2 regions of the Photobacterium sp. R1 genome follow, and region 2 is predicted to be linked to the other one. Evidence: riboswitches for the same ligand, from Rfam matches in the RefSeq annotation. Region 2 holds a riboswitch; the other holds the start of a gene.
What was found. A riboswitch is a leader RNA that binds a small molecule or an ion and turns the genes downstream of it on or off. The one in region 2 is predicted to bind lysine.

Region 1 (14,743 bases), on a different contig from region 2:
GAGCATATCCGGGAATGGGCGGAGTCCGGTTTCCTCAATCTGGTGGGGGGCTGCTGCGGGACCACACCTGAGCACATTCGTGAAATGGCCCGTGTGACGGCAAATATTCCGCCAAGGAAGTTGCCTGAATTACCCGTGGCCTGCCGGTTGTCTGGTCTGGAACCCCTGACCATCGAAAAAGAAACTCTGTTCGTCAATGTCGGCGAGCGTACCAATGTGACTGGTTCGGCCCGATTCCGCCGTCTGATCAAAGAAGAACTTTATGACGAGGCACTGGAAGTGGCGCGTCAGCAGGTAGAGGCTGGTGCGCAGATCATCGATATCAATATGGACGAAGGTATGCTGGATGCGGAAGCTGCCATGGTGCGGTTTCTGAACCTGTGTGCCTCTGAACCGGAAATTTCCCGCGTCCCCATTATGATTGACTCGTCTAAGTGGGAAATCCTTGAAGCGGGTCTGAAATGTGTTCAGGGTAAGCCGATTGTTAACTCAATCTCACTCAAGGAAGGCAAAGAGAAATTTGTTGAGCAGGCTAAATTAATCCGTCGCTACGGTGCGGCGGTGATCGTCATGGCGTTCGATGAGGTGGGTCAGGCGGATACCCGTGAGCGGAAGATCGAAATCTGTACCAATGCGTATCGTGTGCTGGTCGATGAAGTGGGTTTCCCGCCGGAAGATATTATTTTTGACCCGAATATCTTTGCGGTCGCGACAGGAATTGAAGAGCACAATAACTACGCCGTGGATTTCATTGAAGCCGTCGGGGATATCAAGCGTACCCTGCCGCATGCCATGGTGTCAGGTGGTGTGTCGAATGTCTCGTTCTCGTTCCGTGGCAATGAGCCGGTGCGTGAAGCGATTCATGCCGTCTTCCTGTATCACTGCTTCAAGAACGGAATGGATATGGGGATCGTGAATGCCGGTCAGCTGGCGATTTACGACGACCTGCCGGACGAGCTGCGTGTGGCTGTGGAAGATGTGGTCCTCAACCGCCGTGATGATTCGACAGAGCGGCTACTGGATTTAGCAGATAAATACCGGGGCAGCGGCGAAGCTGTGGAAGATAAAACCGCAGCAGAATGGCGCAGCTGGCCGGTCGATAAGCGTCTGGCGCATGCGCTGGTCAAAGGTATTACTGAGTTTATTGTTGAAGATACGGAAGAAGCCCGCCAGCAGGCCAGCAAACCGCTGGAGGTCATTGAAGGACCGCTGATGGCAGGGATGAACGTGGTCGGTGACCTGTTCGGTGAAGGAAAAATGTTCCTGCCACAGGTTGTGAAATCTGCCCGCGTGATGAAACAGGCTGTGGCCTATCTGGAGCCGTACATCAATGCCGAAAAGCAGGCTGGCAAGAGTAACGGAAAAATCTTGCTGGCAACTGTGAAAGGTGACGTGCACGACATCGGAAAGAACATTGTCGGCGTGGTGTTGCAGTGTAATAACTTCGAGATTATTGACCTCGGGGTGATGGTGCCCTGCGATAAGATTCTGAAAGTTGCCCGGGAAGAGAATGTCGATATTATCGGTCTATCCGGCCTGATCACACCATCTCTGGATGAAATGGTTCATGTGGCAAAAGAGATGGAACGTCAGGGCTTTGAGATCCCACTGCTGATTGGCGGCGCAACAACGTCTAAAGCACACACTGCCGTGAAAATCGAACAGAATTACCATGCGCCCGTGGTGTATGTGTCGAATGCATCCAGAGCCGTCGGGGTATGTGCGGCATTGTTATCTGAGACACAACGGCCTGCGTTTGTCGAACGTCTGGATCAGGAATACGAGGTGGTGCGTGAGCAGCATGCCCGAAAGCGTCCGCGCAGCGCGCCGGTCAGCCTGGAAGCTGCACGTGCCAATAAAGTGGCAATTGAATGGAACAGTTATACGCCGCCGGTTCCTGAACAACCGGGGATTCATGTATTCAAGGATTTTGATATCGCCACCTTGCGTCGTTATATCGACTGGACACCTTTCTTTATGACCTGGTCGCTGAGCGGTAAATATCCGACCATCCTTCGCCATGAAGTCGTCGGGAAAGAGGCGCAGCGGCTGTTCGATGATGCCAATCAGCTGCTGGATGAGATCGAAGCAACCGGCATGATCAAAGCCAATGGCGTGTGCGGTCTGTTCCCGGCCAATAACATTGGTGATGATATTGAAGTTTACACGGATGAAAGCCGGGCTCAGGTTCTGACGATACTGCGTGGTCTGCGGCAGCAGACGGAGAAACCGAAAGGGCCGAATTACTGTTTGTCAGATTATGTGGCCCCGAAAGACAGCGGGAAAGCTGACTGGATTGGTGCCTTTGCCGTGACTGGCGGGATTGGTGAGTACGAGATTGCCGAGCAATTTAAAGCCAAAGGGGATGACTATAATGCCATCATGATTCAGGCGGTGGCCGATCGTCTTGCCGAAGCGTTTGCCGAATGTATGCACGAGCAGGTGCGCAAGGAAATCTGGGGTTATGCGCCGGATGAAAACCTGGAAAATGAAGATCTGATCCGTGAGAAATATCAGGGGATCCGTCCGGCACCGGGCTATCCGGCCTGCCCGGAGCACACTGAAAAAGGTGAAATCTGGAAACTGCTGGATGCGGAAGCCAACGCTGGGATGCAACTGACAGAAAGCTTCGCGATGTGGCCGGGCGCGGCAGTGTCGGGCTGGTATTTCTCGCATCCGGAGTCTCGCTATTTTGCGGTTGCACAGATTCAGCGGGATCAGATGCTGAGCTATGCTGAGCGCAAAGGCTGGGATGAGGTTGAAGCCGAGAAATGGCTCGGTCCAAATCTCTGAGGCACCTCAGGTATCGGCCATCTGAATCCGGTGGCCGCATCAAAGGTTTCGTAAGATATTAAAAAAGGCGCTCACAGAGCGCCTTTTTTGAACGGTCAGGTTCAGATTACTCGAAAATCTTACTGTGCAGATTCTGGGCAATCGGAAGTGCGTGTTCGGTTTTCACCAGGAAGCACAGGTTGTGCGGGCTGGCACCGTAACAAATCATCCGCAGCTTGTATTCATCCAGCGTGTTGAAGACAGTGCTGACGGAACCTGCGGTCTGGCTCATGCGGTTTCCGATCAGAGAGATCAGACACAGATCCTGTTCGATCTCAACTCGGCACAGCTCGCTGAGGGCCGCATGTGCTCCCGGAGGAAGCGTTGGCGCGCCGCCGCCAGTGTCTGTCTGATCCATGGTCAGAGAAACGCTGACTTCAGAAGTCGAAATCAGATCGACTGAAACTTTGTGTTCAGCCAGAATACGGAATACTTCCGCGAGGAAGCCGTAAGCATGAAACATGTTCAGACTGGTCAGGGTGATCAGAGTCTGATTGTTGCGCAGGGCCAGCGCACGGAACAGGGGGGCATCACTGACCGATTTACGGATCCAGGTCCCGCCTTGCTCTGGTGCTTTGGAAGAGCCCACAAACACAGGGATCTGACGGCGAACCGCCGGGATCAGTGTAGACGGGTGAAGAATTTTGGCACCAAAGTTTGCCATCTCAGAAGCTTCGCTGAAGCTGATTTCCTTGATAGGCGTCGCTTTCGGGGCTATACGCGGATCGGTGGTATACATCCCAGGGACGTCAGTCCAGATTTCCAGCGTACCGGCATCGATCGCTTCAGCCATCAGCGCGGCGCTGTAGTCGCTGCCGCCGCGGCCCAGCGTTGTGGTGCGGCCCAGTTCATCACTGCCGATGAAGCCTTGAGAAACCACAATGTTATCCTGCAGCAATGGCAACAGCTTTTCTTCTGTCAGCTGACGGATCATCTCAGGTTCCGGGCTGGCTTTTCCGAAACGGCTGTCGGTACGCATGACGTCACGGATATCATAGCGCACGGCATCGGCACCCATTTCGCACATAATTTGGGTAAACAGGTAAGTTGACAGCAGTTCGCCGTTCGCGACCAGTTGATCGGTCAGTTCAGCAGATTTCTGGACTGCGGTCTGAGTTGCAATCTCTGCAACCTGATCCAGCAGCGCCTCAATCTTTCCGGCAACGGCTTCTGGTTGCTGCAGGTCCGCCAGTACACTGTGATGGATGGCACGCAGGCGCTCCATCAGGCTGGTACGGTGCTCAGCATCAGCGACGCCGTTGGCCAGTTCGACCAGAATATTGGTCACACCGGAGCACGCACTGATTAAAACCAGCTTGGTATTCGGATTATTCATCACGATCTTGGCACTGCGGCTCATTGCTACGTAATCGGCCACACTTGTGCCGCCAAATTTTGCGACAGTAATTTCAGCGTTCTGCGCTGAAGAAAAATGTACAGGGCTCAAAATGATCTCCCACTAAACAAAGCGTAAAGTCATGGGGCAAAATTTGGGGAATCTTTCCGACTTGATGTCAGAAGAGCCGTTCGGCGAGACATGAAAAGACTGCTGCGACCAGAAGCTCTCCACCTGTGCTTGATGCTGCAGGTGACAGCCAGAAGGATTCAACCTTCAAAGCCGATACGGCAAGCCCCCTGTCTCACCGTATCTCGGCGTTGCTCCCCCTCTCTATGGTGCTTTGGGGTGGGGCCCCGCCGCATAGATACCTGGATAACGCGCCTCTTCCGTTTTCACCTGAAAAATGAGCTCTTTCAGGGTGAACAAAAATTGCCCTTATTGAATAGGAGCAGGGGGGCTTTGTCAATGCCTGAATGCATTTTTCTGTGCCGTTATTGTTACTGATCCTGCAGAAATTTGTCTCTGTCATTTCTGCGGCGTCCGGTTCTGTTATGCTCGGTTGCGATACTGAACCGATATGACCGTTGCAAATCATCTTTAACGTGCTGATTGATAGGGATTTCAGCAACCATGCCAATGGAGGCCCCATGACAATTCAGAGTTTTTATCCGCCGCAGCGTACCCTGATGGGACCCGGCCCCTCAGATATTTATCCTCAGGTGCTGCAGGCGCTCAGTCGCCCGACTTTGGGCCATCTTGACCCATTATTCATCGGAATGATGGATGAACTGAAAGTCTTGCTTCAGTATGCATTTCAGACCACGAACCCGTTTACTATTGCCGTCTCTGCGCCGGGCAGTGCCGGGATGGAAGCGTGTTTTGTTAATCTGGTCGAGCTGGGCGATAAGGTGATTGTCTGCCGCAACGGGGTCTTTGGCGATCGGATGCGGGAAAATGTTGTTCGCTGCGGTGGTGAAGCCGTGCTGGTGGATAACGAATGGGGCGAGCCGGTTGATCCGTTGGCTGTTGAAGCGGTACTGAAAGCCCATCCGGATGCCAAGATCCTGGCCTTTGTTCATGCGGAAACCTCCACCGGAGCGCTCAGTGATGCCGAAACGTTGTCGAAACTGGCACGTGAACATGGCTGCCTGACGATTGTGGATGCGGTGACGTCACTGGGTGGTGTGCCGCTCAAAGTGGATGAATGGCAGCTCGATGCGGTGTACTCCGGCAGTCAGAAATGTCTGTCCTGTGTGCCGGGGCTGTCTCCGCTGACTTTTTCTCCCCGTGCGGTTGAGGCCATTCAGCAGCGTAAGACACCGGTACAGAGCTGGTTCCTGGACCAGAGCCTGGTTCTTGCATACTGGAGCGGCGAAGGCAAGCGGAGTTACCATCATACAGCGCCGGTGAACAGCCTGTACGCATTGCATGAAGCGCTGGTCCGTCTGCAAAATGAAGGGCTGGAAAATGCCTGGCAGCGTCACGTTGAGATGCATCAGTCGCTGCGTGAAGGCCTGGAAGCCATAGGAATTCGTTTTGTTGTAGAGGAAAAGAGCCGTTTGCCGCAACTCAACGCGGTCTACATTCCTGATGGTGTGGATGATGCCAAAGTGCGTCAGACCCTGCTGGAAAAATATAACCTGGAAATTGGCGCGGGTCTGGGCGCGCTGGCCGGGAAGGCTTGGCGTATCGGACTGATGGGGTATGCAGCCCGCAATGAAAATGTGGCGCTGTGTCTGAAAGCGCTGGAAGATGTATTGAAATAACCGGTAACGGATGGACAAACGGCTGCCGTGGCAGCCGTTTTTGTCTGGTTTAACCTTGTGTATTCCCAAGGCTGGCCTGAACGTTTTCTGTTTCCAGAGCAGGCTGAGCAAATATCGGCAATGCCTGCTCTGTGAAATCCAGTCCCGGGAACAGGTACCGGGCCTCTTCCCGTACATGTTCAGCCTGGCGGTGATTGTCCAGTGCCTGATGGGCGCGGATCAGATACTGATACAGAATCGGGCGCGGTAACTCCCGGGCCATGTGATCAGCCCAGGTGATAAATCCCTGTATCAGCTCAGGGTTGTTCTGGTGAATCCCCACTTTCAGCTGGGTCTGATAAAAATCCCATTCGAACCGGTGTCGCCAGGCCCAGGTATTGTTCACTTTCTCAAGGGCAGTCAGATCGGGCGGTGAAGTGGCTTCAAAGCGGGTCAGCATCGCCCCGGAGTAGAGTGTCGTGAGCATAAATGCGCTGATACAGGCGGGCAGCAGGATCCCCCCGACTTTGAATGGCTGGTGAAACCGCAGCGGCTGTTTGAAATACTTGGCGCTCAGCGAGTCGATCCAGTACAGCAGAAACAGAAAGACCACCCAATGAACCAGCGAGTGGTAGAACGGATACTCCAGCTGGGTGTGCAACGTGATCGGGAACAACAGGGCCACCAGTGCCAGCTGGGTATTGGCCGGGGCGCGCCTTATTTTTGCCAGCACGGCGGCGGCTGCAATGAGCAGCGCCAGCAGCGGCAGGATCCCGCCTTCACTGGCCCAGAACAGCAGTTCGTTGTGCGGATGGTCCAGACTGGCCAATCCGTAAGGCTGCGCTGGATCGGCCTGATGCCATTGCGCCGTCTGCATCAGATAGGCATGTTCGAAATTGCCGTATCCGACGCCCCGCATGGGTGCATGCAGGAACATCTCTGTGACTTGTGGGTAGATCACTGTCCGGGCACTTTCCAGAGAGACTCGGCCCGGCTGTGGAGACCATTGCAGTGTACTGGTCAGGTTCCAGGCCAGACTCAGCCCCATCATGACCATCAGTAACCACATACGCCATTTTGCCCGGGCGGCAAACTGGGTCAGGTACGGCAGGATCAGCAATACCCCGACGACAGCTGCAAGCCAGCCGGTCCGTGAGCTGAGGACAATCAGCATGGGCACAATGGCAACCGGCGTCAGCAAAAGCCCCAGCTGAGCCAGTGTCCAGCGGCGCTGATATGCGGGCTGGCGGGCCAGCAGATAGGCAGACAGGATCAGGCCGGTGGCCAGAAAACTGGCCATGACATTGGGTTGCTGAAAGATGCCGTAAGGTCGGTTGATGTCTGTGTTATACCCTATGGCATTCTCGGGAGAGATCCAGAGAAACTGATACCAGGCCAGCGCTGTTTGTAACCAGGCCGCTTTGAGGATCAGCCACAGAATTTGCTGACGCTGTTTCTGGCTGAAAGCAAATTGCTGAAGTGCAATAAAAAACAGCCAGCCAGCCCAGAGCGCAAACAATCGGTTGGCTGCTGCCTGAGGGCTCGCCTCCGGATAAAAGACCGGAAGAGTCAGCAGGAGGCAGCAGAGAAAGAGCACCAGCGTCAGGCGTGAATAGCGCAGGATTTTCTGACGGCTGATTTCCAGGAAACCAATCGCGATGGCAAAACTGAACGGAATCCAGCTGCTGACATTGAACGGGAGCTCGAGTCCGGACCCTCCCTGATTGTGCTGAAAGTAGTGCATGGTCAGCAGAAACAGGAAAGTCAGCGCCAGGATAAAGGGGCGCGTCAGGGGTTTGCTGATCGTGGCAGCAGCCAGTCGGGTGCCCCGTAATTGAATGACTGTCACGTTGTCCGGTCCCTCGACATATCGTCAAAAAATCAGGCTGGTGACCAGCCTGACAAAGATTGTTTTTATAATTAAGCCTGCTGAGCGGCCAGTGCCGGTAACAGGGGCTTGAGGAAGCGGGCTGTATGCGACCCGGCCACTTCCGCAACCTGTTCCGGTGTACCCGAGGCAATGATTTCACCACCGCCGTTGCCGCCTTCCGGTCCCAGATCGATGATCCAGTCTGCGGTTTTGATCACGTCAAGATTGTGTTCAATGACCACAATGGTGTTGCCGTGATCGCGCAGTTTATGCAGTACGCTCAGCAGTTGCTGAATGTCGTGGAAGTGCAGCCCGGTGGTTGGTTCATCCAGAATATACAGGGTCTTACCTGTATCGCGCTTGGACAGCTCACGTGCAAGTTTCACCCGTTGCGCTTCTCCGCCGGACAAGGTGGTCGCAGCCTGACCCAGACGAATATAGGATAAACCGACATCCATCAGGGTTTGCAGTTTTCGGGCAATTGCGGGGACAGGATCAAAAAATGTCCGGGCGTCTTCGACCGTCATCTCCAGAACTTCGTCAATGGCTTTGCCTTTATACTTCACTTCCAGAGTTTCCCGGTTGTAGCGCTTGCCTTTACAGCTGTCACAAGGCACATAAACATCCGGCAGGAAGTGCATCTCAACTTTGATCACCCCGTCGCCCTGGCAGGCCTCGCAGCGGCCGCCTTTCACGTTAAAACTGAAGCGGCCCGGTTTGTAACCCCGGGAACGGGATTCCTGCGTCCCTGAAAACAGCTCACGGATCGGGGTAAAGATACCGGTATAGGTCGCCGGATTAGAGCGTGGTGTCCGGCCGATCGGGCTCTGATCGATGTCGATCACCTTGTCCAGATGTTCCAGTCCCTGAATATCGTCATATGGCGCCGGTTCGCCGGAAGTGGCACCATTCAGTTCATGGTGGGCGATCCGGAAGAAGGTGTCGTTGATCAGGGTGGATTTGCCCGAGCCGGAGACACCGGTGACGCAGGTCATCAGACCAACCGGGATTGAGACATCTACCTTTTTCAGGTTGTTGCCGCGGGCACCGGTCAGCTGGACGACTTTCTCTGCATCCATCGGGGTCCGCTCAGCCGGAACTTCAATCTGTTTTTTACCGCTCAGGTAGTGACCGGTCAGAGATTCCTGAGAAGACAGAATGTCGTCCAGTGTCCCCTCGGCAATGACCTGGCCGCCGTGGACACCGGCGCCCGGACCGATATCAATAATATGATCGGCGCAGCGAATTGCATCTTCATCGTGCTCGACGACCAGCACGGTGTTCCCCAGATCGCGCAGGCGGGTCAGGGTACTGAGCAGACGTTCATTATCACGCTGGTGGAGGCCAATCGAGGGTTCATCCAGCACATACATGACTCCGACCAGACCAGCCCCGATCTGGCTGGCCAGACGGATCCGCTGGGCTTCGCCGCCCGACAGGGTTTCAGCACTGCGCGACAGGTTGAGGTAGTTCAGGCCGACGTTGACCAGGAAGGTCAGACGGTCATTGATTTCCTTCAGGATTTTATCGGCAATTTGTGCACGCTGGCCTTCCAGGGTCAGCTCAGTGAAGAAATCCAGTGCCTGACTGATGCTCATCTCGCTGACATGAGGCAGGTTGGTCTGCTCGATAAAGACATGACGCGCTTCTTCACGCAGGCGGGAGCCGTGACAGCTGGCACAGGGTTTGGTTGAGATATATTTGACCAGATCTTCCCGAACCGCATTGGATTCAGTTTCGCGGTATCGGCGCTCCATGTTGTTGAGGATGCCCTCAAACGGGTGGCGGCGCACCGTGACATCGCCGCGATCATTGATGTACTTGAATTCGATGTTGGTCGTCCCCGACCCTTGCAGCAGGACTTTCTGTACTCTGTTCGGCAGGGTGTTAAAGGGGGCTTCGACATCGAAATCGTAATGCTCAGCCAGTGAGCTCAGCATCTGGAAATAATAATAGTTGCGCTTATCCCAGCCGCGAATCGCACCGCCGGCCAGACTCAGCTCTTTATTCTGAACGACTCGAACCGGGTCAAAGTACTGCTGTACGCCCAGTCCGTCACAGGTTCCGCAGGCACCGGCCGGGTTGTTGAAGGAGAACAGGCGTGGTTCCAGTTCACGCATGCTGTAGCCACAATGGGGACAGGCAAAGTTCGCGGAAAAGATCAGCTCTTCCATGTCACAGTCGTCCATCGGGCTGATCACGACGGTCCCGCCGGACAGTTCCAGCGCCGTTTCAAAGGATTCCGCCAGACGCTGCTGGAGATCATCGCGGACTTTAAAGCGATCCACGACAACTTCAATGGTGTGCTTTTTGTGTAATTCCAGTGTCGGCGGATCGGACAGATCGCAGACTTCCCCGTCAATCCGGGCACGGATATAGCCCTGAGCTGACAGATTGGCTAGGGTTTTCAGGTGCTCGCCTTTCCGTTCTTTCACGATCGGGGCCAGCAGCATCAGCTTACTGCCTTCTGGCAGCGTCAGCACTTTATCGACCATCTGGCTGATGGTCTGGGCGGCCAGCGGGACATCATGGGTCGGACAACGCGGTTCGCCGACCCGGGCAAACAACAGACGCAGATAGTCGTAGATTTCGGTAATGGTACCAACGGTTGAACGCGGGTTGTGCGACGTTGATTTCTGCTCGATGGAAATGGCTGGTGACAGACCTTCAATGTGGTCGACATCCGGTTTTTCCATCAGTGACAGGAACTGGCGGGCATAAGCCGACAATGACTCGACATAGCGTCGCTGACCTTCGGCATACAGGGTATCGAAGGCCAGGGAAGACTTGCCGGAACCTGACAGGCCGGTAATCACAATCAGTTTATCCCGGGGGATAGTCAGGTTGATATTTTTGAGATTGTGGGTGCGGGCACCCCTGACTTCGATCTTATCCATGGTTGCAGTCATCAGCGCTGAATAAATTGGTCTGCATTATCGCATAGCCCCGAAAGGCTTAAAAGACTTGACTGTATAAAAACACAGTGCTTTGATCGTCTTTTATGCATTCGGTCTGAACATGGAATGGGTGATGTTGCCCTATGCCTGCAGGGGCCCACCATGTTAAACTCGACAATTAAGTTTAAACTTTGAATGAGAGAAGGGAGCCTGATTGGCAACCTCAACAGCGAAAACCTGGAGTGAACTATGGCCAGTCGTGGCGTGAATAAAGTTATCCTGGTAGGTAACTTAGGCAATGATCCTGAAATCCGTTATATGCCAAACGGCGGTGCAGTAGCAAATATTACCATTGCTACTTCTGAAACATGGCGTGACAAAGCGACCGGCGAGCAGCGTGAAAAAACTGAGTGGCACCGTGTTGTGCTGTTCGGCAAGCTGGCTGAAGTTGCTGGTGAGTACCTACGGAAAGGATCTCAGGTTTATATCGAAGGTCAGCTGCAAACCCGTAAGTGGCAGGATCAGAGCGGTCAGGATCGCTTCACCACTGAAGTTGTGGTTCAGGGCTTTAACGGTGTGATGCAAATGCTGGGCGGCCGTCAGGGCGGTCAGGGTGCCCCAATGGGTGGCCAGCAGCAGCAGGGCGGTTGGGGTCAGCCTCAGCAGCCACAGCAACAGCAACAGCAGAGCTATGCGCCGCAGCAACAGTCTGCGCCTCAGCAGTCTCAGCCTCAGTACAATGAACCACCAATGGATTTCGACGACGATATTCCATTCTGATCAACCCTTTGGGATTGACTGAATATTTGAAGAAGGCCCCTGAGATATCAGGGGCCTTTTCTTTGCATGTGGCTGGGAGGATTGGTGCTCGCATTCTGGGCTCTATGCAGCAGTGCAGTGGAAGCCTTGTTTCCTATCCTGACGCCCCGGCTTTTTGCTTGATAAAATCAATAAACAGCTTGGTTTTGGTGTGATTGTAATTCAGCTTGGGGTAATAGGCGTAAGCAGCATTCAGAGGCTGCTTGAGCTCGGGTAAAACCGGCACCAGCAGGCCATTGCTCAGTTCGCGTCTGACGGTATTTTGACCCACCAGGATCAGACCCATACCAGCCACTGCGGCTGCCACCAGAGCTTCCGGGTTTTGTGTGGTAAAGTTGCCGCGCAATCGCAACCGGCGGTTGTTTTCAAAGATATGCTCCTGCTCATGACCATGGTTGCCGAACAGCAGGCAGTTGTGCTGCGTCAGCTGCTCCGGACTTTCAATGGCCGGCCGGTCTTCCAGGTACCCCGGCGAGGCATAGAAACCGGCCTGAAAACTGAACAGCCGGGTGGCAATATAGCTGGTGGAATTAAAGTCGGTCAGCTCCCGGCTGATAAACACATCCAGATTCAGGTCCGGCAGCTGGCCCGGCGTAACCGTGTGCAGTTCGACCTGAATATTGGGATAGGTTTGCAGAAATTCATCCAGATAGTGCACCAGCACCCGGCTGCCTGTCGCCAGCGGTGCGCCGATACGCAGTACCCCCCGGACCTCACCAAAGGTCGAGGTGGTTTCCGCCAGGATCTGCTGCCAGTCATCGAGCAGGTGAACACTGCGGCGATAGAAGACTTTGCCTGCCTCGGTCACGGTCAGGTTGCGGGTTGTCCGTTTGAGCAACTGGACGCCCAGCTGTTTCTCCAGCCAGGACAGCCGCTTGGACAGTGCTGAGCTGGATGTATTGAGTGTGCTGGCTGCCTGGGCCAGTGAACCCTGTTCCACAACAGTGACAAAACTTTTGGTGCAGGTGATCCAGTCCATGTTTCTCCAATAAGATGGGTAAGCGAGCTTGTAACCCCCGGGTAACAAATCAGCAAAGTGTCGTACCGGGCACTGACGTTCCGGACCACCAGTGGTATTTTCCTGTGGAAACAGTCGCTTTAAAATTTTTGACCAACCTGCATGAGTTGACCACAGCGCCTGTCGGTTTTGAAATGTTTTTTGAATAAAGTTGGATACTGAATGAGAAAAGCCTCAGGGATGAAGCTGACCAATCGCTTGGTCGCTTTCGTCACCCTTATTGTCATCTGCGCCATGTTTGTCATTTTTATCGGTGGTGCGATCAGCTTTCGTAAGCTGGGACAGGACTATCTGCACCATTATCTGGCCGGAGTCGTTGAGGTGATCGATCTGGAAATGATTGAACCGCAAGGCTCACAATCGCTGAACCGCTGGCTGCCTAAATTGCTCAAGGCCAGTAATGTGGTCACACTGGATGTCAGTAACGACGCCGGTTCGGTATACCAGTTCCGGGGGCAGCAAAAAATTGATGACCCCAATATTCTCTATCGTACAGACTATCCGCTGACGCAGAACCCCGGCTATGTCGTCCGGATCCAGTCGATCCCGCCTTATACCGAGCTGACGTATTCGCTGGGGGCGATGTCGTCGATCAGTCTGGCAATTATGATCATCATTGCCGGTCTGGTGTGGGGCGTGAACTGGCTGAAACGTCAGTTGTATGGTTCTGAGCTGCTTGAAGAAAGAGGGCGGATGCTGCTGGCAGGTAAGCTGGATGACTTTGCCAAAGGCTCGGAGTTCGAGTGGCCGGATACGGCCAGTCTGGCGCTCGATAAACTGATCTCTGAACTGAAAGATGCGCGTCAGGAGCGCAGCCGGTTTGATACCTTCATCCGTACCCATACATTTTTGGATCAACTGACCGGTTCGGCAAACCGGGTGTTATTTGACAGCCGCCTGCAATCGGTGGTCCAGGATCAGGACAACCACGGTGCAGTGATCCTGATCCGCATTTCCGAGTGGGAAGAGTTGCTGCTCTCCAAAGGTAAGATTGTGGCAGATGAGCTGATCCAGGATGTCGGCATGGTGCTGTCAAATATGATCCAGCGTTACCCGGACAGCGTGTTATCCCGTTATTTTGAGGCAGAGTTTGCCATCATGCTGCTGCAGCAGCCCAGCAAGGAAATCAATCTGTTTGTAAGTCAGTTGCTGAAAGCGCTGGAACGGCTGACACCTGCCGCGCCGCTGCATCGTGATAACTGGTGCCACATAGGGGTGACCTATTTTGCCAGTGGCGAGCGACGAGGCCGGATCATGGATGAAGCTGACATGGCGCTGCGCAGTGCTCAGCTGCAGGGAACCAACAGCTGGTCCGTGTTCCAGAAAGATCCTCAGGGTGAAGATACCCGGGGCAGCGTGCGCTGGCGGACATTGCTGGACGGGGTGTTCAGTCAGGGGGGGCCGCAGCTTTACCAGCAACCGGCGTATCTGGCGGAAGGAAAAACACTGCTGCACCGGGAATTACTGGCCCGGATCCGGGACGAAAATGGCCTGGTGCTCAAAGCTTCCCGCTTTTTACCGGCGGTTGAACAGGTCGGCTTTCATGTCCGGATGGATAAACTGGTGATCAGCCAGGCTCTGGACCTGCTGAAAAACGGTCCGACGCTGGATAACTTCGCCGTCAATGTCAGTGTTGAATCCCTGCTGGATAAAGCTTTTGTGCGCTGGTTCAGGGATGAGTTACTTCAGACGCCCCGGCCCGTTCTGAAACGGCTGAGCATTGAGGTGCCGGAGCGGAATCTGTCACGTCATATCGATGCTGTCCGTACCTTTCTGAAAATGCTGACTGGTCTGGGATGCAGTCTGGGAGTCGATCAGGCCGGGAGAACCATCGTCAGTACTCACTACATCAAAGACGTGAATATCAGTTATATCAAACTGCACCGCAGTCTGATCCGGGAAATTGACCAGCGGCAGGAAAACCAGTTGTTTGTCCGCAGTATGCTGGGTGCCTGTGCCAATACCGGTGTGGCAGTGATTGCAGTTGGCGTGGAAAACGCCAGAGAGTGGCAGGTCTTGCAGCAATTGGGGATTCATGGTGGTCAGGGCCGCTTTTTCGAGCCTGAGAGAGATTTGACACAAATTGCGATGAAAAAGAGAAGATGAGGTTCTGCTGGTTAAAAAAATACCATCCTGGAGTGATTATTCTATACATGCCTGATTGCTAACAGTATCATCGGTCAAATAATTGACATAAACAGGTCAATATTTGGCCCGGGCGAG
Region 2 (14,743 bases):
CGCCGGATCCAAGCATTGCCGACCGAGTCGCAGATGCCATCGGTCAGCAGCTGCAAAGTCTGTCCCGGGCTGATATTGCCCGTCAGGCCTTAGGGTCAAGTCTGACTATCATTGCAGACAGCATGACGCAATGCGTGTCGATATCGAATCATTACGGCCCTGAACACCTGATCGTGCAGACCCGGAATCCACGCGATCTGGTTACACTGCTCGATAATGCCGGTTCAATTTTCCTGGGCCACTGGTCACCGGAATCGGTCGGCGACTATGCCTCCGGTACCAACCATGTCCTGCCGACTTACGGCTACACCAAAACTTACTCCAGCCTGGGGCTGGCCGATTTTACCAAACGGATGACCGTGCAGGAACTCAGTGCCGATGGCCTGTTAGGACTGGCACCGACCGTTGAGACCATGGCAACCGCGGAAGGTCTGGATGCGCACCGCCGCGCAGTCAGTATCCGGGTAGAAAAACTGAAACTATCTTCCACCAGCGCTTCGACGCTGAAAGAGGCTTAATATGAACCCTGAATTACTGGCTCGTAAAACCGTCCGCGATCTCACCCCCTATCAGTCTGCCCGTCGTCTGGGAGGCAGTGGTGATATCTGGCTCAATGCCAACGAGTCTCCATTCGTCAATGAATACAGCATTCAGTGTGATCGCCTGAACCGCTACAGTACCTGTCAGCCGGATGCGCTGATTCAGGCCTACGCCGATTATGCCGGTGTCGATAAATCTCAGGTGCTGACCTCTCGTGGCGCCGATGAAGGCATTGAACTGCTGGTCCGGACCTTCTGTGAGCCAAAGCAGGACAGCATTCTGTATTGCCCGCCGACCTACGGAATGTACAGCATCAGCGCTGAAACCTTTGATGTCGATGTCAGGCAGGTGCCTCTGACCAGCGACTGGCAGCTTGATCTGACAGGAATTCGGGAGAACCTGGATAACGTCAAACTGGTCTTTGTCTGCAGTCCGAACAATCCGACCGGCAACCTGATACGCCGTGAAGACATCATCGAGCTGCTGAGCATGACTCAGGACAAAGCCCTGGTCGTGATGGACGAAGCCTATATCGATTTCTGTCCGGAAGCCTCTACTGTCGATCTGCTGGCACAATTTCCGAATCTGGTCATCCTGCGCACGCTATCAAAAGCATTTGCGCTGGCAGGTCTGCGCTGCGGTTTTACGCTGGCAAATCCCGCTGTCATTGACATGCTGCTGAAAGTGATCGCTCCCTACCCTGTACCTGTACCCGTTGCTGAAATCGCCATTCAGGCGCTGTCTCCGGCCGGTCTGGCCAAGACCAAGTTTCAGGTTTTGGATCTGAGCGCCAACCGCGCTTATCTGCAAGCGGGTCTGAGTATGCTGCCGGGGGTCACAGTTTACGACGGTTACGGCAATTATCTGCTGGTGCGTTTCCCTGACGGCGATGCTCTGTTTCAGGCCCTGTGGGATAACGGCATTATTCTGCGCCGCTCCCCGATTGAAAATTGTATCCGGATCAGCATCGGCAACCGTGATGAGTGTGAGAAAACCCTCGCCTTTATCCGCACCCAGCTGGGCAAGAATTTATAAATTGGAAGGATCCCATTGTGAGCAAGGAAAAAATTCTTTTTATTGACCGTGACGGCACACTGATTGTTGAGCCGCCGGAAGATTTCCAGGTCGACCGTCTGGACAAACTGGAACTGGAACCTTTCGTCATCCCTGCCCTGTTAAAGCTGCAGGATGCAGGCTACAAACTGGTGATGGTCACCAATCAGGACGGTCTGGGAACCGACAGTTACCCGCAGGCCGACTTTGACGCACCGCATCAAATGATGATGGCGATCTTCGAATCTCAGGGCGTCCGCTTTGATGACGTGCTGATCTGCCCGCACTTTGAACATGACAATTGCAGCTGCCGCAAACCAAAACTGGGGCTGGTGAAAGACTACCTGCAGAAAGGCAGAGTCGAGTTTGCAACCTCCGCCGTCATCGGAGACCGGCAGACCGATCTGCAACTGGCCGAAAACATGGCCATCCGCGGCATTCAGTACAAGCGCGGTGAAATGGACTGGCAACAGATCGTGACCGATCTGACCACCCGACCACGGATTGCTGAAGTTACCCGGAAGACGAAAGAAACTGACATCAAGGTAAAAGTGAACCTGGATCAGACCGGCGGAAATGTGATTCAGACCGGCATGGGTTTCTTCGACCACATGCTGGATCAGATTGCCACTCACGGCGGTTTCCAGCTGCAGTTGACGGTTGACGGCGACCTGCACATTGACGATCACCACAGTGTGGAAGACACCGCACTGGCCCTGGGTCAGGCGCTGAAGGAAGCGCTGGGTGACAAACGCGGCATTGGCCGGTTTGGTTTCAGTCTGCCGATGGACGAATGTCTGGCGCAATGTGCACTGGATTTGTCTGGCCGTCCTTATCTGAAATTTGATGCCAAATTCAGCCGTGAGCAAGTCGGTGACCTGTCGACAGAAATGGTGTCGCACTTCTTCCGTTCGCTGACCGATACTCTGGCCTGCACGCTGCACCTGTCTTCGACCGGTGATAACGATCACCACATTGTCGAAAGCCTGTTTAAGGCCTTTGGCCGCACCCTGCGTCAGGCAATCAAAGTTGAAGGAAACGAGCTGCCAAGCAGTAAAGGGGTCTTGTAATGACACAGTCCACACAGAAAGTCGTCATCATCGATACAGGCTGTGCCAATGTTTCTTCTGTCCGGTTTGCCATTGAACGTCTCGGTTATGCCGTGACTGTCAGTCGGGATCCTGAAACCGTTCTGGCAGCCAACAAACTCTTCCTGCCGGGTGTCGGCACGGCCAGTGAAGCAATGAAAAACCTGGCGGAGCGCGATTTAATCTCTCTGGTCAGCAAAGTCGACAAACCACTGCTGGGTATTTGTCTTGGCATGCAACTTCTCGGCGAATACTCGGAAGAGCAAGGCCAGAATGGAACTGAAAAAGTGCCTTGTCTGAATTTATGCCCGGCCCCGGTCGTCAAAATGCAGACCGGTGACTTACCGCTGCCGCATATGGGCTGGAATACCATCACGCCGGAGGAAGGCCACCCGCTGTTCAAAAACATTCCGGCCGGGACTTATTTTTATTTCGTGCACAGCTACGCCATGCCGGATTTTCATACCGAACTGGGCCGCACCATTGCCGGTTGTGAATACGGACAGCCATTTACCGCCGCTGTTCAGAGCGGCAATTATTACGGGGTGCAGTTCCACCCTGAGCGTTCCGGGAAAGCCGGTGCACAATTAATTCAGAATTTTCTCGAAATGTAGGACGACAAGGACTGGTTATGATTATTCCCGCACTCGATTTAATAGATGGTCAGGTCGTCCGCCTGTTTCAGGGCGATTATGGTCAGGTGACCGAATATAAAGTCAATCCTGCTGAGCAGTTTGCACTGTACCACCAAGCCGGTGCTGACTGGTTGCATTTGGTTGATCTGACAGGCGCCAAAGATACCTCTGCCCGCCAGCTCGGTTTAATCCGGACACTGCTGGCCGGCACCCCGGCTAAGATTCAGATTGGCGGCGGTGTACGTACCGAACAGGACGTGGCCGATTTACTCGATGCCGGCGCGCAACGTGTGGTTGTGGGTTCCACCGCTGTCAAAACGCCCGAGACAGTAAAAAGCTGGATGGAAACCTACGGTCCGGAACGCATCGTACTGGCACTGGATGTCAACATTGATGACAACGGCCAGCGGAAAGTTGCGGTTTCCGGCTGGCAGGAAGACTCCGGGGTGACCATTGAAGCCCTGATTGAAGATTTTCGCACCGTCGGACTGAAACACGTCCTCTGTACCGATATTTCACGCGACGGCACCCTCGCAGGCTCAAATGTCGACCTGTACCGTGATTTATGCGCGCAATACCCGGACGTACAATTCCAGTCTTCGGGCGGTATCGGTTCTCTGGATGATATTGCTGCACTGAAAGGCACCGGCGTAGCAGGTGTGATTGTCGGTCGCGCCCTGCTGGACGGCAAATTTACTGCAGAACAGGCTTTTGCCTGCTGGAACGAATAAGGAGCCCGACATGTTAGCGAAACGCATTATTCCCTGCCTGGATGTTCGTGATGGTCAGGTGGTCAAAGGGGTTCAGTTCCGCAACCACGAGATTATCGGAGACATCGTTCCGCTGGCGAAACGCTATGCTGAAGAAGGAGCTGATGAACTGGTCTTCTACGATATCACCGCTTCCAGCGATGGCCGTGTCGTTGATAAAAGCTGGGTGGAACGTGTCGCCGAAGTCATTGATATTCCGTTCTGTGTCGCTGGCGGTATCAAATCTGCCGATGATGCCCGTCAGATCCTGCAGTTTGGCGCGGATAAAATTTCAATTAACTCACCGGCGCTGGCCAATCCGGCACTCATTACTGAGCTGGCAGATAAGTTTGGTGTGCAGTGTATTGTCGTTGGGATCGATTCTTACTTTGATGCGGACACCGGCAAATACCAAGTTTATCAGTTCACGGGAGATGAGTCCCGGACTCAGGTCACCCAGTGGGAAACCGCAGACTGGATTCAGGAAGTCCAGCAACGCGGGGCCGGTGAAATTGTGCTGAATATGATGAACCAGGATGGTGTTCGTCAGGGCTATGACCTGACACAGCTGAATCTGGTCCGCGATATCTGTCATGTACCGCTGATTGCTTCCGGTGGTGCGGGTACCATGGAACACTTTGCCGATGCCTTCAATATTGCCGGAGTCGACGGTGCACTGGCTGCATCTGTATTCCACAAACAAATCATCAATATCGGCGAACTGAAGCAATACCTTCAACAACAACAGGTGGAGATCCGACTATGAGCCTGAGCAGTGAAATTAATTGGGAAAAGGTCGATGGTCTGGTGCCCGCCGTGGTTCAGGACTGTCGCAGTGGTCAGGTACTGATGCTTGGCTTTATGAATGATGAAGCTTTAAATAAAACGCTGGACACCCGCCAGGTAACTTTCTGGTCCCGCAGTAAGCAACGTATCTGGACCAAAGGTGAAACCTCAGGAAATGTGCTGCAACTCAAGCAAATTCAGCTCGACTGTGATAAAGACACCCTGCTGGTCAGTGCCGAGCCGATTGGCCCCACCTGCCACCTGGGCACAACAACCTGCTTCGATCAGGGCAGTACTGACGACGGTGAAAATGCCAGTATGCCCGATCTGGTGTTTCTTCACCGACTGGAGCAAGTGCTGGCTGCCCGTAAAGGCGCCGATCCCGAGTCTTCCTACACCGCCAGCCTCTATGCCCGTGGCACCAAGCGGATTTCGCAGAAGGTGGGTGAAGAAGGCGTTGAAGTCGCGCTTGCGGCAACGTCGGGTGACAAGGCGGAAGTGATTTCTGAGTCTGCTGATCTCTTGTATCACCTGATTGTCCTGTTGCAGGATCAGGGACTGAGTCTGGCAGAGGTTGTCGCCAAATTGCAGGAAAGACACAAGGGCTGAATCAGCCCCCGATACGAAAAAAGGAAGCCTGAGCTTCCTTTTTATTTTTATACGGTTTCAGTGGCCTATCGGGCTTCTTCAATCGCTTCTTTATAGTGTTTCCGGCAAACCGAAACATAGCGATCGTTCCCGCCGATTTCAACCTGATCACCATCGGCAATGGCTTTGCCTGAAGCATCGTGGCGAATCACCATATTCGCTTTGCGGCCACAATGGCAGACAGTTTTCAGTTCCACCAGTTTGTCAGACCATGCCAGCAGATACTGACTGCCTTCAAACAGCTCGCCCCGGAAATCAGTGCGCAGCCCATAGCAAAGCACAGGGATATCAAGCTTATCGACAACTTCAGTCAGCTGTAAAACCTGAGTTTTGGTCAGAAACTGGCACTCATCGATCAACACGCAATCTACACGAGACGCGTGATTCATCAGAGAAAGCTTATCCCACAGATTATCTTCCGGACCGTACAATTCTGCATCTTCCGACAAACCGATACGAGAACTGACTTTTCCCTTCCCAAACCGGTCATCAATTGCCGCTGTAAAGATGACAGGCGACATCCCCCGCTCACGGTAGTTAAATGACGACTGCAATAATGTCGTCGATTTCCCGGCATTCATGGCCGAGTAATAAAAATACATTTGCGCCATCAGGCTTTCCGCTCAACTCTGAATAACGGCTGATGCTACCGAAGAAGATTCTCAATTGGAAGCAAATCGGTGCCATTCATGTCTTTCCCCGTCAATACGTTCATGAATCAAGCATGACAGTCGACTCAGGCTGACCGGACATAAAAAGCCGGCCAAGTGCAGCACTTGACCGGCTTGAAGCGCATACAGGCAGATCAGCTTACCTGGCCAGCTCCTGAGCGCCTTTTAAAGGACGCTTGGCAATCCAGCCAAGGCAAACGCAAACCAGCAGGAAGCTGACGGTCGCAGCCATGAAGGACACCCCCAGTGAGTCTGTCAGACCTAAAACGGTAAAGCCCACGGCTGTCACCAGAGCGACGGACAAAGCATAAGGCAATTGCGTCGACACATGATCCATGTGATTACAACGTGCACCTGTTGACGACAAAATCGTGGTGTCAGAAATTGGCGAGCAGTGGTCACCGAAAACAGAACCCGCCAGCACCGCACTCAGCATTGGCAGAATCAGACTGATTTCTGTCGCAGCGGCCAGATCACCCGCGATTGGCAGCATAATTCCGAAAGTGCCCCAAGACGTTCCGGTAGAAAACGCCATCAGACCTGACAGTAAAAACAGAATAACCGGCAACCACACCGGAGCAATATTTCCCTGAACCATCGTCGACAGGAATTTACCCGTGGCCATATCACTGATCACACTGCCAATCGTCCAGGCAAAGAACAGAATCAGAATTGCGCCGAACATTGATTTCGCGCCAATCCATAAAGCATGAACAATTTGCTTAACCGGAATTGCCTGACGCCCGACAGCAATCAAGGCAGAAAGTAGTCCCAGCAAACCACCGTAACAAAGTGATGCACCAACATCTGTTGATTCAAACGCACCCAGAACAGAGAAAGGTTTTCCGTCTGCCTGCAAACTCTGGTTACCGGTATAAATCATGAAGAATAAGGTTGCTGCAACCAGCACAAGAATAGGAACAATGAGATCACTTACTTTCCCATTTTCACTTTCTTCAATTTCTAATTCATCATTCAGATCTTTGGCTTCGGCATGAATTTCATCATGATCAAACCCAAGCGCATGACTGGCTTGCACTTCATGTTTTTTCATCAGGCCAACATCCAATTGGAACCAGGCCACAACGAATACCATCAACAATGCAAATACTGCGTAAAAGTTCATAGGTGCCAGTTGAATAAACGCACTCAGTGCAGAATATTCTGTAACACCATGTGAAACCAAAATACCACCAACAACTGTAATGATATATGCCCCCCAACTTGAGGCTGGCATCAGTACGCACATAGGTGCGGCAGTCGAGTCCAGAATATAAGCCAGCTTAGAACGGGAAACATAAAAACGATCCGTTACCGGTCTGGAAATTGACCCGACAGCAAGACTGTTAAAATAATCATCGACAAAAATAAACACGCCAAGAAAAGCGGCTAAAAGTTTTGCACCGCGTTTACTTTTGATTTTTGTTTGAGCCCAATGTGCAAATGCACGCGTACCACCAGACAATGTCAGCAGCGCAGTGGTCATTCCTAATAAAAGCAGAAAAGCAACAATACTCATATTCCAGGTATTGATACCGCCATCTTCAATAAAGAGGCCTTTTACTTTACCGCCAACATAAGACAAGGTATTCGCGGCACTAAAGTCTGTCAGTAATAGCGCACCCATCAGGATACCAATGCCTAAAGACAACAGAACGCGCCGGGTCAGAATTGCCAGACTCAATGCCACAAGGGGCGGTAAGACTGAAATGGAAGATTGGGAAAAATCTACAAGGTTCATGATCTCTACTACAACCGATCTTGGTTGGAGATCTACTGCTGAACACGGCTTTACCGTGATGGGAAGCAAAATAGGAAGGCGGGTTTCACCTCTCCGGACCCCACAGTAGCGCTCCATAGTTAAATGTAAATTACTATGGCAGTGTTGTCCCTATTTGGCGACAACCCCAGCAAGGTGCTTTGACAGTTCAACCTTACTTCGGCACTGGCTCCTTTCACTGACGTTCTTCGGGGTCACCTCCCGCCAGTTACTAATAGACAATGCACCTCTACCCTTAGTCAAGGAACCGCGTATTCTACTTTTTGTTATCTGATTTGCAACCTATAAAGTACAAGATTAACTCATACTGATGAATAAGCGCTTACTAATTTACTGTATTTACTTACATTTACAGCGAGCATTACGATGTTGAATATGAAATTACTCACATTCAAACGCATTAAGAAAATTAGAACTATCTCAATTTATTAACAAGCAAAAATTTGATTTCTTCGCATCAGATGGCGATTAATCATTATGACACGGATAAAAAACCATCGAATTAACTCCGTAAATCTGAGATTTTATTTGGCAGACAGGTTTAAAAAGTATTACTATTGCTGATATAAACTTTCTCACTAATTATTAGTATAACGACAATAGGAAATTTAAAATGTCTGATGCAATGAAAGCGCTATTAAACCTTCGTAGTCTTCGTGCACTTGCTCGTGAATATTCACTGGAGCAACTGAAAGAAGCTCTGGAGAAACTTCAGACCGTTGTCACCGAACGTGAAGAGTCTGATGCAGAAGAAATCGCGAAAGAAAAAGAGCGCGAAGACAAACTGAACCAATACCGTGAAATGCTGCTGGCTGACGGTATTGACCCAGAAGAACTGATGGCAAGCCTGGGTAAAACTAAAACCAAGCGTGCTGCTCGTCCGCCAAAATACAAATTCATCGATGAAAACGGCGAAGAGAAAACCTGGACTGGCCAGGGCCGTACTCCTTCAGCACTGAAAAAGGCGCTGGATGAAGGTAAATCTCTGGACGACTTTAAGATCTAATCTGATTCGATTTGATCAAAAAGCCCGGCAACTTTAGCCGGGCTTTTTCTTTTTCCAACATCAATTTAGAGCAATCACTTAAATAATGGCTATGCCATTAGTGAATACTGTCTGCTAGTGTACTCACAGCCAGCGCAAAGTAATGCGAGCGATTCCATTTCAGTAATGTCTGATAATTGCCATAAATCAAATAAGCACGACCATGATTATCATCCGGTTGAACTAACCAGGCATCTACATCAACTTTAGGCAATGCTGAGCCATTTAAACGACGCACACCCAATGCCTGCCATTCTGACAACGTTTTCCGCTTCTGAGGTTCCACCCCTTTCAGATCATCGCTCAGGCCATCAGGAACCTTCACCTGACGTCCCCAGGTATATTTATCATCCCAGCCAGATTTACTGAGATAATTTGCAGCCGAAGCGAAGACATCCGCTTCCGTTTTCCAGATATCTGCCTTACCGTCTCCATTTCCATCCACGGCAAAAGTCAGATAAGAAGTCGGCATAAACTGTGGTTGTCCCATCGCCCCTGCCCAGGAACCTTTCATTTCACTCACAGTAATATGTCCGTCCTGAAGAATGCTCAGTGCAGCCATAATCTGCTCACGGAAAAAAGCTTCCCGCCGGCCTTCATATGCCAGGGTAGTTAAAGCTTCAATCACGCTGTAACTTCCGGTCAGCTTGCCAAAATTACTCTCCACTCCCCACAAAGCAACAATGAACCGAGGCTGTACGCCATACTGACGCCCAACACGCTCCAGTGCCTTCCTGTGCTGGTGGTAATACTTATTTGCCTGGGCAATTTTCCATTGCGGAACCGCTTTCGGCAAATACTCATCCAGAGTGAGTTTTTTCTCCGGCTGGTTTTTATCGGCTGTAACCGCACGCTCAATAAATGTCACATTGGCAAATGCAGATTCCAGAATCGATTCATCAATTCCCTTCGCTCGCGCTTCCTGCTTTAACCCGGTTACATAATTGTCAAAACTTTCATCCGCCGCAGCCATAGGCGATGAAAGGCCAAGTCCTAAGGCCACCAGGGCCGCTAACCATTGCTTCCGCATATCCATTTTTTCACCGTCAGGTATTATTCAGTGCTTTTTTTGCTTTGTATTCTTCAAGAAGATTAGTCACTGGTGGTGGTATTTGCAGGTAATAACCCTGCGTTGACAGCGACTCCCTCACCTTCCTGATATCCGCCAGGGCCAGTTTTCTGTCTTCACTCAGTTTGAGTACCATCACGAACTGAGGCGTGCCAAAGGTGCTCAGTAACGCTTCCGGGACTTCTGAAAAATCATCTTTCTTGTTGATGTATAGATAAGTGTTGTCTTTTTTAGGACTTTTATAGATTGCACAAAACATAAGCAGACCTGCTGGTTACCCTTCACCACTATCTGACCACGACAAACGGAAATCATTCCTGAACGGAGGACATTCTGCCCAGCGCTGTCACCATCATGGTCATCATTTAAACTTTATACCGAACTCTGACAAGGAGAACTTGCTGAGACCTGCCGGGGAATATAACATGCTATAACCTATGTGATAACGTACCTGAGCGCGAAATTCTCCGCGCAAGAAGAATAAGCCATGGCAAAAACGGCAGAATTGAAAGGGGGCAGCTATACGCTCTCATCACTACACTTGGCTGACAGCGGTTTAGATCAGGCGATCAGTTTCCTTAAGGATAAAGTAGAGCAGGCTCCGGCATTCTTTGCTCACGCCCCGCTGGTGATTGATATCAGCAAAACCAGTCAGGAGCTTGACTTCAGGCAGTTGCGACAAGGCATTCTGGATGCAGGGATGATCCCGGTAGGCATCAGTGGTTGCAAGCCGTCACATTTACAGGCTCAGGCAAAATCCGCAGGTTTTGCCATCATGAATGCCGCCAGACAGGCAAAAGCCAGCAGCCCTGTCATGGAACCCACAAAAGTGATTCGCTCCCCGGTTCGTTCAGGGCAGCAAATTTATGCTAAAAATTGCGATCTGGTCGTATTGAATCATGTCAGCGCTGGTGCTGAAATTATTGCTGACGGCTGCATCCATATTTACGGGTGCTTGCGTGGCCGGGCAATTGCCGGAGCCAGTGGGGAGACGAACGCTCAGATTTTCTGCCATAATCTACAGTCGGAATTAATATCCATTGCAGGCAATTACTGGCTGAGCGATAAGATTCAAGAATCTCACTGGGGATCGAGTGTCGTTATCTCTTTGATAGACAACAATTTAAATATAGAGCATCTGGCTGTATAACTTTAAAAAGGAATAAAACAGATGGCACGAATTATCGTGGTGACCTCAGGTAAAGGCGGGGTCGGAAAAACGACCTCCAGTGCGGCCATTGCGTCCGGCCTTGCTCTGAAAGGCAAAAAAACAGCCGTCATCGATTTTGATATTGGTCTGCGAAATCTTGATCTGATTATGGGCTGTGAACGTCGGGTCGTGTTTGATTTTGTGAATGTTATCAATGGCGAAGCAAAACTGAATCAGGCGCTGATCAAAGATAAGCGCGTGGACAACTTGTACGTGCTTCCGGCATCGCAAACCCGTGACAAAGATGCGTTAAGTAAAGAAGGCGTCGAAAAAGTTCTGAATGAAATGGATGAAATGGGTTTTGAATTCATTATCTGCGATTCTCCTGCAGGTATTGAAACCGGTGCATTAATGGCGCTGTACTTTGCAGATGAAGCCATTGTTACCACAAACCCTGAAGTAGCTTCCGTCCGGGATTCAGACCGTATTCTGGGAATTCTGGACTCCAAATCGCGTCGCGCTGAAAATAACGAAACGCCAGTGAAACAACACCTGCTGCTGACCCGTTATAACCCATCCCGGGTAACTCAGGGTGATATGCTCAGTGTTGCTGACGTCGAAGAGATCCTGCACATTCCTTTGCTGGGTGTCGTACCGGAAAGCCAGTCTGTTCTGAATGCTTCAAACAAAGGCGAACCGGTCATTTTTGATGTTGATTCTGATGCGGGTCAGGCTTATCAGGATACAATTGAACGTTTGCTGGGCGAAGAACGCCCGTTCCGGTTCATTGAGGAAGAGAAAAAAGGCTTCCTGAAACGAATATTTGGAGGCTAACCACACTATGGCTTTGCTAGAGTTCTTCCGCCCCAAAAAACAATCGACCGCGAGTGTGGCGAAAGAAAGGCTGCAGATCATTGTTGCTGAACGTCGCTCCGCCTCTATGGGCAGCCCGAGTTACCTGCCACAGCTTAAGCAGGATATTCTGGACGTCATCCGCCGTTATGTTGATGTCACGCCGGAACATGTCACGGTCCACCTCGATCAGAAAGAGGAAGACCTGTCCGTTCTGGAATTGAATGTGACTTTGCCAGACGAGAAATAAAAAAATCCCCGGTTTCAACGCCGGGGATTTTTTCATGAAACTTTTCAGTTTTCAGCCTGTTTTGCTGGTGACCAAAGGTAAAACACGAGGGGCAAAGTGTTCCCGGCGCCAGGTGGATAACATTTCAGGCAATGCATCTTCCGGACATCCTTTCTTCCAGGCCCAGCTCAGCAACTGATTGATTTGTTTCTTCGATGCAAGAAACTCCTGCGCCAATCCTGTTTGTTCAGAGACCGCAACCACTTCATCTTTAATGCGTTTTACCATCTGTTTATAGCCCGGCAGATCAACCAAACGCGTTAAACGTTCCGGATAATCAAGCTCGCTCATCTGCTCCACTTCCCTCACCAGAGCAATCAGCCGGTTTCCGTGTCGCTGAATTTCACGCTCGTCAAAGCCCTCTCTGGACATCACCGCTTTAGACGTGATTTCAAAACGCGCCACTTTCCACAGATTCAGTTCTTTGAGCACAAAGTTCAACGCAAGATCCCGCTTTCTGGCTTCCTGAAGCCGCCAGGCTGCCACTTTTTGCAAGATAGCCAATTGCTTCGGAGACAGCTGCCAGGCATTCTTGATGTCTTTATACACCTGATCCGACGATACAGTACGGCTTCGTTTCACCAGCATGGTATCGCATTCTTGCTGAAGTGCTTCCATCCAGCCTTTCTCTTCCACTCCCGCCAAGAGCTTCTGATAAAGTGGCAGCAGGTAGTACACATCTGCCGCCGCATAATCGAGCTGCTTATCTGTCAGAGGACGCGCCAGCCAATTGGTTCTGGCTTCCCCTTTCTCCAGTTCAATCCCCAGATATTCCTGGACCAGCGCGCCAAAACCGGTCGACAGTCCATGTCCGAGAAACGCAGCCATAATCTGCGTATCCAGCATCGGAGTCGGCATACAACCCGCAGCAGACTGAAACACTTCCAGATCCTCACCGCAGGCATGGAGTACTTTAATCACCCCGGGGTTCTTCAGCAGCGCCCAAAGTGGCGACAGGTCTGTCAGAGCCAGCGGATCGATCAGGGATAACTGCTCGCCATCATACAGCTGAATCAGCCCCAGCTGGGCAAACAGGGTTCGGGTGCGAACAAACTCAGTATCCAGCATCACAGCAGGATACTGACTTGCCTGCTGGCAGACTTCTGCCAGTCTGTCGTTCGTTGTTATGATTTCAAATTTCAAAGCTCACCTTTTTACAGAGACTAAGCTCACATTGCCCAGTCTTGCATATCAATGCACAGAGCGGAAAAACAAAGTGCCGGCTAAACAGCCGGCACTAACGCAAAATCAGTGTATCTTAAAATCGGCGTTTATGCTTGTGCCGCCTCTTTCTGGGCTTGATCCGACTCTTCGCGCAACGCACGTCGTAAAATCTTACCCACATTAGTTTTCGGCAGCTCATCGCGGAATTCAACCACTTTGGGTACCTTATAACCCGTCAGATACTGGCGGCAGTGGGCCAGCAGCTCATCCTTCGTCAAGCTCGGATCGCGCTTCACGACACAGATCTTTACCACTTCACCGGCCGCACCATTCGGTTGGCCAATCGCGGCAACTTCCAGCACTTTCCCATGAAGCGCAACGACATCCTCGATTTCATTCGGGTAAACATTGAAACCCGAAACCAGAATCATATCTTTCTTCCGGTCTACGATATGCAGGAAACCATCTTCATCAAAGCGGACCACATCACCCGTCGACAACCAGCCATCCTCAGACAGGACCTCACGAGTTGCTTCCGGACGCTGCCAGTAACCTTTCATAACCTGCGGACCTTTCACCTGCAGTTCGCCGGTCTGATCCATGCCCAGCACGTTACCTTCTTCATCCACAATACGGATATCAGTCGACGACACCGGTAAACCAATCGATCCGTTATATTCGGTCAGATCATGCGGGTAAGCAGCCACCAGAGGAGAGCATTCCGTCAGGCCATAGCCTTCCAGCAAATAGTTTTTGGTGGTTGCCAGCCATTTTTCTGCAACGGCTCGCTGAACGGCCATACCGCCACCCACCGACAGACGCAGTCGGCTGAAGTCCAGTTCGTGGAAATCTTCATTACCAAGTAACGCATTAAACAGGGTGTTTACCCCGGTCATCGCTGTAAATGGGTAACGTTTCAGCTCTTTGACAAAAGTTGGAATATCTCTCGGATTGGTGATCAGCAGGTTCTGACCGCCCATCTCGATAAACAGCAGACAGTTCACCGTCAGCGCAAACACGTGATACAGCGGCAGCGCCGTAACCACAAACTCACGACCTTCGTGCAGAATCGGTCCGTATGCAGCTTTGGCCTGGAAGACGTTAGCCATCATGTTTCGGTGGGTCAGTATTGCCCCTTTCGCGACACCGGTTGTCCCTCCCGTATACTGAAGGAACGCCATGTCATTGCCTTCAATGAACGGCTTCACATACTGCATACGGCGT

Region 1: it holds a riboswitch for lysine, as region 2 does, so the genes downstream of both, lysC (lysine-sensitive aspartokinase 3) here and ACYP03_RS11550 (Na+/H+ antiporter NhaC family protein) in region 2, are expected to answer to the same signal.

Annotation. Positions count from the first base shown of each region.
Region 1 is NZ_BAAHZP010000011.1:4,274-19,016, forward strand. It holds gene metH (methionine synthase) at 1-2,793, shown strand, start outside; gene lysC (lysine-sensitive aspartokinase 3) at 2,900-4,279, opposite strand; lysine riboswitch at 4,384-4,565, opposite strand; gene ACYP03_RS17265 (pyridoxal-phosphate-dependent aminotransferase family protein) at 4,819-5,937, shown strand; gene ACYP03_RS17270 (PglL family O-oligosaccharyltransferase) at 5,987-7,765, opposite strand; gene uvrA (excinuclease ABC subunit UvrA) at 7,837-10,683, opposite strand; gene ACYP03_RS17280 (single-stranded DNA-binding protein) at 10,933-11,463, shown strand; gene ACYP03_RS17285 (LysR family transcriptional regulator) at 11,597-12,481, opposite strand; gene csrD (RNase E specificity factor CsrD) at 12,683-14,626, shown strand.
Region 2 is NZ_BAAHZP010000006.1:50,020-64,762, reverse strand. It holds gene hisD (histidinol dehydrogenase) at 1-518, shown strand, start outside; gene hisC (histidinol-phosphate transaminase) at 520-1,575, shown strand; gene hisB (bifunctional histidinol-phosphatase/imidazoleglycerol-phosphate dehydratase HisB) at 1,593-2,663, shown strand; gene hisH (imidazole glycerol phosphate synthase subunit HisH) at 2,663-3,295, shown strand; gene hisA (1-(5-phosphoribosyl)-5-[(5-phosphoribosylamino)methylideneamino]imidazole-4-carboxamide isomerase) at 3,313-4,047, shown strand; gene hisF (imidazole glycerol phosphate synthase subunit HisF) at 4,058-4,831, shown strand; gene hisIE (bifunctional phosphoribosyl-AMP cyclohydrolase/phosphoribosyl-ATP diphosphatase HisIE) at 4,828-5,460, shown strand; gene ACYP03_RS11555 (thymidine kinase) at 5,526-6,110, opposite strand; gene ACYP03_RS11550 (Na+/H+ antiporter NhaC family protein) at 6,310-7,911, opposite strand; lysine riboswitch at 8,010-8,190, opposite strand; gene ACYP03_RS11545 (H-NS family histone-like protein) at 8,564-8,956, shown strand; gene ACYP03_RS11540 (lytic murein transglycosylase) at 9,054-10,025, opposite strand; gene ACYP03_RS11535 (YcgL domain-containing protein) at 10,042-10,323, opposite strand; gene minC (septum site-determining protein MinC) at 10,552-11,214, shown strand; gene minD (septum site-determining protein MinD) at 11,236-12,048, shown strand; gene minE (cell division topological specificity factor MinE) at 12,056-12,316, shown strand; gene rnd (ribonuclease D) at 12,368-13,498, opposite strand; gene fadD (long-chain-fatty-acid--CoA ligase FadD) at 13,627-14,743, opposite strand, start outside.